Regions from separate parts of the Alkalihalophilus lindianensis genome, predicted to be linked through region 1. Evidence: riboswitches for the same ligand, from Rfam matches in the RefSeq annotation. Region 1 holds a riboswitch; each other region holds the start of a gene.
What was found. A riboswitch is a leader RNA that binds a small molecule or an ion and turns the genes downstream of it on or off. The one in region 1 is predicted to bind thiamine pyrophosphate.
Positions count from the first base shown of each region.

Region 2: another riboswitch for thiamine pyrophosphate. It lies ahead of RYX56_RS01435 (acetylornithine deacetylase); the one in region 1 lies ahead of thiT (energy-coupled thiamine transporter ThiT).
Region 3: another riboswitch for thiamine pyrophosphate. It lies ahead of thiE (thiamine phosphate synthase); the one in region 1 lies ahead of thiT (energy-coupled thiamine transporter ThiT).
Region 4: another riboswitch for thiamine pyrophosphate. It lies ahead of thiC (phosphomethylpyrimidine synthase ThiC); the one in region 1 lies ahead of thiT (energy-coupled thiamine transporter ThiT).

Region 1 is NZ_JAWJBA010000005.1:155,813-158,005, reverse strand. It holds gene RYX56_RS15645 (Glu/Leu/Phe/Val family dehydrogenase) at 1-649, opposite strand, end outside; gene thiT (energy-coupled thiamine transporter ThiT) at 772-1,326, opposite strand; TPP riboswitch at 1,390-1,493, opposite strand; gene RYX56_RS15635 (amidase family protein) at 1,524-2,162, opposite strand.
Region 2 is NZ_JAWJBA010000001.1:252,135-254,327, reverse strand. It holds gene pssA (CDP-diacylglycerol--serine O-phosphatidyltransferase) at 1-90, shown strand, start outside; gene hbs (non-specific DNA-binding protein Hbs) at 379-651, shown strand; TPP riboswitch at 781-882, shown strand; gene RYX56_RS01435 (acetylornithine deacetylase) at 1,012-2,193, shown strand, end outside.
Region 3 is NZ_JAWJBA010000001.1:405,608-407,800, reverse strand. It holds gene RYX56_RS02285 (thiazole synthase) at 1-177, opposite strand, end outside; gene thiS (sulfur carrier protein ThiS) at 183-380, opposite strand; gene thiE (thiamine phosphate synthase) at 393-1,013, opposite strand; TPP riboswitch at 1,093-1,201, opposite strand; gene RYX56_RS02270 (YqgU-like beta propeller domain-containing protein) at 1,271-2,193, opposite strand, start outside.
Region 4 is NZ_JAWJBA010000002.1:605,314-607,506, forward strand. It holds gene RYX56_RS09610 (NAD(P)H-binding protein) at 1-632, opposite strand, end outside; TPP riboswitch at 744-858, shown strand; gene thiC (phosphomethylpyrimidine synthase ThiC) at 993-2,193, shown strand, end outside.

The DNA of each region.
Region 1 (2,193 bases):
ATTCATCAAGTAACCAAGAGTAGCTTAGAAAGGTTCCTCTACCTGTTGCTTCTCTTCTTCCACGCGCTCCACCATTTTCTACACTTTTTCCTGTAAATGAACCTAGATACTGCTCACCTGGATGAATCGTTTTAAATTCTCCGACCATCCAGTCAACAATCTTTTCATTCGTCCCTAAGTCAGGAGCTGGAATATCATGATTTGGACCGATATCACGTGAGAAGCGTTGCACATATTTCTTACTAATGAGGTTTAACTCTTTTTCTGTAAACTTTCTAGGATCAACATGCACCCCACCTTTAGCTCCTCCATAAGGAAGACGGTGTAAGGCATTTTTTAGGGTCATTAGAATCGCTAAATTCTCCACTTCTGCCTCATTTACAAACTCGCTAAACCGGATCCCACCTTTATAGAATCCGCTAATATTATTATGCTGTACCCGGTAAGCTGGAATCCGTACAATCCCATCTTTTTCAGTAGAGACACGTATGTAGCTTTTGATCACTTTATCAGTGGTCTTTAAGATCTCTTTTGCTGAGCCACACACAAACCTCCTTTTCTCATCATCCTCAATTCCTAAAAAGTCACTTCTTTCAGCTAAGCCACTCATTACCGATTCAATTAAAGCTTGTGTTTCTGTACGTTTCAATTGATCCCCTCCTAATGAACATTCTCCATTACTTATTCCCTATTTTACCGTTTGAAAACCCTTACTTATCAAACAAAGCCCCCTAACAACCTAGGAGGCTTTTGCATCTGCATATAGAATATTTAGGTTAAAGATCTTGTTTTAAAAAACTGTGGATACGATTTAGCCAAGAACAAAAGTAAAGCCATTGTAATCAGCATTTCAGGCACTAAATAAGATAAGTTATAAAAGAGTGAATAAATAGCTGGGTTCATACCCTCAGGAGCGTATTGGCCAAACCAGATTACCCCTGATGAAAAATGACTTAAAAATCTCAAAGAAGTTGCAAGCAATAAACCGACAACAATAACACTTGCTTTTGGAGCCAGTTGACCTTTTTTAGCAGCAAAGATTCCAGCCACTCCAAGGACCATATAAGCAAGTGGGTAATCAAGGACTAGCTGCACAATGTGAACGATCGTAGGACCTGTTACTAACCCTAGCAACCCAACTAATAGACCCGTCAAGATTCCCACCTTAAAACCACGGCGAAACGCAATTAAAAAGATTGGTACCATAACTAAAGAGATGGATCCTCCCATCGCCCATAACGCCCCAAATTTCACAAAACTTAAGACAAGTGCAAGACCTGCCATCACTGCTACTTCAATCATAATCGTTAAACGTTCACGATCCATCAAAAAATCCCCTTTCGTTCCACGAAGGGGATGTCATGTACACATAAGAGATCAAACGAGTTTTGATGTGCCACACCACTTCCCTACGCTAGTTCAAGCTAGATCAGGTTATAAGAGTTGAGGTTATCCTCTCTCAGTCAGCTACACTGACACCCCTAGTGGAAATCATTCATTTATACGTATAGTTTACCATAAACCTATTCTTTAATCGATAGTCGGGCTAAAAGAAAAGGTGGTCTCCTTGCTTTTGTCGCTTGTTCATATGCCTCAGCTATTTCTATAAGGAGAGGTTCACCCCAAGCTTTTGCTGTGAATGTGATCCCAACAGGCTCTCCTGCTTCTGTATAACCTGCAGGCACCGTTAGTGAAGGATAACCAGCTTTAGCTGGAATAGCAGCGCCAAGATTATTAGGGAAAACAAGAGCATCAAGCTCGTGATCTGTTAGCACGACATCAATTCCTGCTCTTTTCGAATAATAGTCATCCTCATATAAGGCGTTAAGATAATCCGTTTCAGTTAAGGAACCCGAGGTTAGCTCCGATAGCTCAAGCAAAGATTGCCCATAAGCTAAAGCCGTTTCTTTGTTTTCACGATTCCACATAATAATTTCTTTTAACGTCCTGTTAGCTACAGAAGCCTCAAGTCTAGCTAAGTATGCGTTTAAATTAGCTTTAAATTCATGAGTGAGAACATCATAGCTCCACTCACGAGAGGATGAAGGTATGCTTACATGATCAATAACCTTTGCCCCTGCCTCCTCTAGTTGTTTTAATGCCTTCTCATACAGTACTTTTTTATCTTGATCTAACGCATCCATTATTTTAGAGTCACGCACAACCCCTATTCGTTTCCCGACTAAACTATTC
Region 2 (2,193 bases), on a different contig from region 1:
GTACCAATGCTCGAAGCATATAGCTTTATGTTTATAACAGTTATTCTAGCATTAATGATGGTAAGTTCATTTAAAGTAAGAAAAATGTAGAACGAAGCCCAAGCTAGCTGCTCGGGCTTTTTTTGATCCCTCCACGTCAAAAGTCTCGATTTCTTGTCGATTTTGTTGTCGAATTGTCAAAAAGAGTGGAAAAATTGCCTTTTAATGCTTTAATTTACCCTCAAAGTATTGACACCATTGGGGTTTCATGAGTAAATTTGAGTGGCAGGTTATTTTAGCTTGTTGGGAGACTTAATAAATCCAATCGAACAAACGAAGAAGCAATCATTCATTTCTTCATTCGTTTTTCAAAACAAGGTATGAAAGGGAGTTTTTTTCATGAACAAAACAGATCTAATTAATTCAGTATCAGAGCAAGCAGACCTTTCTAAGAAAGATGCTTCTAAAGCAGTAGACGCTGTATTTGACAGCATCACTAATGCACTTGTTGAAGGTGGTAAAGTTCAGCTAGTTGGTTTCGGAAGCTTTGAAGTACGTGAGCGTTCTGCTCGTAAAGGCCGTAACCCACAAACTGGTGAAGAAATCGAAATCCCAGCAACTAAGAACCCAGCATTCAAGCCAGGTAAACAACTGAAAGACGCTGTTAACTAAGAACAGTCCATAAAAGCGAAGAGACAAGCTCTCTTCGCTTTTTTCATGAAACGGCTGTTGTATCCTTTTGAAAAGTATGATATTTTGGTAATAGTTTTAACTATCAAGAATGTGTTAAAAACTGCATAGATCGACCACTAGGGGTGCAGAATTGCTGAGAGAGGTTTGATACCTTAACCCTATTTACCTGATCTAGATAATACTAGCGTAGGGAAGTGGTGAGAGCGTTCAGTCTCTTGTGACTAATTAATTGTTTAGTATGTCCTTAGACAATTATTCACTCATGTACATACGACGTTTATCAACCACTTCTATCGATAGAAGTGGTTTTTTTGTGTGGAAAATCGAAAGGAGTGTCCTTTGTTGAATGATCTTGATCAATTAGTAGACCTCGTTGACGAACGGGAAGAAGAATTACTTAGCTTACTTAAGAGACTGGTAGAATACCAAACAGAGAGCCCTCCTGCTAGAAACACAAAAGAAGCACAACAATTCATTGCTCATTATTTAGCAGACGCAGGCTTTGAGATTGATCAGTGGGATGTGTACCCGAATGACCCTAATGTCGTAGCTATAAAAAACGGGAGTGCAACCAACCAACATCGGAGCTTACTGTTAAACGGGCATATTGATGTGGCTTCAGTCGCAGAAGATGAAAATTGGACCTACCCTCCATTTACCACGACTACCATAGACAGAACTGTTTTTGGTCGTGGAGTTGCCGATATGAAAGGTGGATTAGCAGCTTGTCTGTTTGCTGTGAAGCTATTAGATGAGGCTGGGATTCAATTGCCTGGAGACTTACTCGTGCAATCAGTCATCGGTGAAGAGGTTGGTGAAGCTGGTACAAAAGAATGCTGCGATCGTGGCTACAGCGCTGACTTTGCCATTGTCGCTGATACAAGTAATTGTGAGATTCATGGACAAGGAGGCGTGATCACAGGGTGGGTCACGCTAAAGAGTCCCAAAACCTATCATGATGGCTTACGACGGAATATGATTCATGCCGGTGGTGGATTACACGCGGCTAGCGCGATTGAAAAAATGACAAAAATGATTACAGGACTTGCGGAGCTTGAGCGTCATTGGGCAGTCACAAAGACTTATCCAGGCTTCCCTGCTGGGATGAATACAATTAATCCAGCCGTCATTGAAGGCGGACGTCATGCTGCGTTTATTGCCGATGAATGTTCGCTATGGATCACTGTTCACTATTATCCAAATGAAACGTATCAGGAGGTCACTCGTGAAATTGAAGAGCATCTTCTAGCCGTTGCATCTGCTGATCCCTGGCTTAAAGAACACCCCCCACTTTTTCGTTGGGGTGGCACGTCAATGATTGAAGATCGTGGGGAGATTTTCCCAGCATTAAAAATCGACCGAAATTGGGATGGTCTCAAGCAGTTGCAGCGAGCACATACAAAGAGATTCGGCTCTCCCACTTCAGTTGGGATGTCTTCAACAGTTACAGACGGTGGGTGGTTAGGCGAAGCTAAGATTCCTACCGTCATCTATGGTCCAGGGGAACTAACCCACGCTCAT
Region 3 (2,193 bases), on a different contig from region 1:
GATTGCATCTTCACTTGGTGCATCTAAGTTCACTCGACGAATCGCGAACGTAAGAACCTCTGCTTCTGATATACGAATCGCTTCATTTTGGATAAATGGATTTGGGTAACGCCCTGTTCCAAGAAAGAAACGAGAAGATAACTCTTTTCCTGCAATCACTAGTTTTGATGATTTCATATTCATCAACCTCCCCCCACAAAATGCACTAATTCAATTTTCATCTCTGGCTTAACGGACGTTTGCTCCCATTGATCTCGATCAATAATCTCACCGTCTACCTCTGTTACAACGAGATGACTTTCTAAGTTAAAATGAGAAACCACATCTAATAATGTGTTTGCCTCTACTTCCTGCTTCTCACCATTAATCATTAGCTCCATTTTATTCGCTCCTTACTTTGATAAGATCTTTACAAATGTTTCACATGTGCCACGTACATCATCTGCTCCGACAATTTCACTAATCATACATACTCGCTTCGCACCCGCAGCTAATACTTGATCGACATTGTGAAGCTTAATTCCACCAATCGCGACAAAAGGAATCGTAATTTCTTCGGCTACTTGCTGGATATAAGCAGTCGTTACCGGATCAACAACATCTTCTTTACTTTTCGTTTCAAAAATAGGTCCAACCCCAATATAGTCAGCTCCGCCCTTTTCTGCTTCTCGTGCTTCTTCAATCTTGTGGGTAGAGATACCTATAATTTTTTCTGGCCCCATCACTTTTCGCGCTTCTTTTAAGGGGAGATCGTCTTGACCGACATGAATTCCATCAGCATCGACTGCAAGTGCGACATCAATATGATCATTCACAATAAAGGTTACACCATGCTTCTTCGTTAACTCACGAAGGGCTTGTGCTTTCTTTAACACATCAATTTTTTTGCTTTTTTTATCCCGTAATTGAATAATATCAACGCCACCTAGTATCGCTTCTTCCATCACTTCAATAAGATCACGACCTTGATGGAATTCCTCACCTGTTATCGCATATAATTTAAAATCTTTCATGTCCACTTCACCTCTATTTTTATAATAAAAACAAAAAAGCCCTATCCCAAAACGCATGGAATACGGCTACATATGATTACTCATTAGCAGTCGACTTCCCTACGCTGGTGTTAACCAGATCAGGTTCAAGGGTAAAAGGAAACTACCTTTTTCTCAGCCTACTTAAGTGGGCACCCCTAGCCTTCTACAGCTTCTATTCAATTATCCTGTAACTCTATTATGACAGAGTCTAACGAAAATGCAACGATTAGAGATCACTAGCTTTGAAGCAATGAAATTTTTTCTTTTTCCTTCAGTATGATCACTTCTTCTAAACGGTTTCCTATCAACATCATCTCTCCATCAGGCGAAAGCTTGATTGGCAAGTGTTGATCGACTTCTATAATGCTAACCTCAGCATTTGTCCTTGGATCAAAAGCCATCAATTGATATCCGTCCTCATAACTAAAGTAATCACCACTATACTTAGGTCTTAAATAATAAAAGACACTCGCTTTTGGATCATACTCATAAAACGGGACCCACCATTGCTCTGAATACGTATTTAAAATCGGCATTTCAAGCTTACTCACAGACTCCCCTTCAACAGAAAACGTATAGTTGGAGTACAACTCATAAATCGAATCAACAGATACTTGAACATGTAACTGGTCACTAAAGCTCATCATTGAAATAATTGGACTGACTAGCTCTTCTCGTTCTTCAGTCTGCAGGTTGTAGGAAAACAATGGCGCTTCATAATTCGGTTGTAATTCATCCCAATCTAAGAAAACGACTTCATTGGCTGAGTTCCACTGGAAATAGGTTTGCCCAATGTCGATTGGTTTTATCGTCTGCCCTTCAACATTGATATGGTATACTTCGAAATCCCAGTCTGGCAAGTATGTAACAAGCATCATTTCATCTGTTTTATAAGGATTCCAATAGATCGAATAACTATCTCCAAATTGTTGCAATTCAAGTTTCATTTGTCCTTCAGCATTGACGACATAAAGTGAGGACTGATCAGACTCATCATACGTAAGAATCGAAAATAAACTTAGATCTTCATTGCCTTTAACGTCTATGATCCACTCGTTTGTTTCAAAGAATGATTCCGTTTCACCGCTAAATAAGTGATAGCTTTTCAAAGTCGACTTTTGATCATGCTCTTCCACATACAAAATCGTTTCTGAATCGA
Region 4 (2,193 bases), on a different contig from region 1:
TGAATAATTGTCACACCCTCGCTTGCTTCTCTTATAGCTCGTCTATACATGGCACGAGCAACGACCTCATCTTTGATTCCTCTGTACTTTCGCATTGGCCCAGCTAATACTGGTTTAAGCAATTTCACCCCGATCTCGCCCATCTTCTCCCCAAAACGACATTCCTCTCTTTCTCCTAATAAAAGTGAAGGCCTGAAGATATCAACATGTGGATAACTCAATTCCTTTATCGCTTCTTCCATTTCTCCTTTTACTCTACTATAGAAAACACGCGAACTATGATCTGCTCCAATAGCAGAGATAACTAGGAGTCTTGAAGCACCTTTATTCCTTGCCATAGTAGCTACTTTTAGAGGGTAATCAAAATCAACTTTTTTAAATGCTTTTTTTGTTTTTGCTTTTTTAATCGTCGTGCCTATACAAATAAAAACATCATTCACATGTGGAAAACTCTCTTCAACCAAAGAGTCGAAATCGACCACATGTACAATTTGTTTTGGGTTCGTTTTATCCACAGGTCGTCTAACAAGTAAATGAACCTCTTTATATTCCGAGGCACTTGTCAGGTCCTTTACTACTTGTCTTCCAACAAGACCCGTCGCTCCAAGTATAAGTGCTGACCGTTTTCTCAAAACTACCCCCTCCTTTTTATTAATTATAATGAAGTTATCAAAAATGAGCGAAATCTTTCCTTGATTATTAAAACTTACTCATGATAGGATCAATTTGTAAGATAACTTAATAGCATTAACTAGGGGTGTCCAATGAGTTGGGCTGAGAGAAAGACGCAATGAAGTCTTTAAACCCTTCGGACCTGATCTGGCTCATACCAGCGTAGGGAAGTTAGACTCCTCAATTATGTCTATTTGACTACTTCTACATAGTGTAAGCCGGGCCCATTTTATTTGGACTCGGCTTTTTTATGTACTCCCCTATTCTTTTCATGTACAGATCTCGTCCTTTTATTTAAAAAATTAAAGGAGAGATGAATGATGTCCCAAATTATGCAAAAAAATGTATCGATTATGTCTAGCTTTTCAGGAAGCAAGAAAGTGTATGTGGAAGGCTCTCGTAGTGACCTGCTTGTTCCTATGCGTGAGATTGGTTTATCTAAAACAACTGGCGCTTTTGGAGAGGAAGAAAATTCGCCTATTCGTGTATATGATACAAGTGGTCCTTATACTGATCCTAACTATACAGTTGACTTAGCTAAAGGTCTGCCTCCCCTTAGAAAAGAGTGGATTATAGAACGAGGTGATGTAGAGGAGTACGTAGGTCGTAAAGTAAAGATAGAAGATAATGGGTATAAGGACGAGGCAGACCCTCGGGCAACATATAATGAATTTCCGCTTCTATATCATAAACCGCTTCGTGCTAAATCAGGGAAAAATGTAACACAACTTCATTATGCTAAAAAGGGAATTATTACGCCTGAAATGGAGTTTGTAGCCATTAGAGAGCAAGTAAATCCCGAATTTGTTCGGGATGAAATTGCAAATGGAAGAGCCATTATTCCTAGTAATATTAATCATCCAGAATCAGAACCGATGATTATTGGTCGTAATTTTCACGTGAAAATTAATGCAAATATCGGAAACTCTGCTGTGACTTCTTCAATTGAAGAGGAAGTAGAGAAGATGACGTGGGCGACACGTTGGGGTGCCGATAATATTATGGATCTCTCAACCGGAAAAGATATTCACAAAACACGTGAATGGATCATCCGAAACTCTGCCGTTCCTGTTGGGACAGTACCAATCTATCAAGCTCTCGAAAAAGTAAACGGAGTAGCTGAGGACCTGACCTGGGAAGTGTACAGAGACACACTAATAGAGCAGGCAGAACAAGGGGTCGATTATTTTACCATTCATGCGGGAGTCCTCCTGCGCTATGTTCCACTAACTGCTAAGCGAGTGACTGGAATCGTTTCTCGCGGTGGATCCATTATGGCGCAGTGGTGCTTATTCCATCATCAAGAAAGCTTCCTCTATACTCATTTTGAAGAGATATGCGAAATTATGAAAAGATACGATATTGCTTTTTCATTAGGAGATGGACTCAGACCTGGGTCAATTGCCGACGCCAATGATGAGGCTCAGTTTGCAGAGCTCGAAACGTTAGGAGAACTAACCCAACTAGCTTGGCAGCATGATGTACAAGTGATGGTAGAAGGACCAGGTCATGTGCCCATGC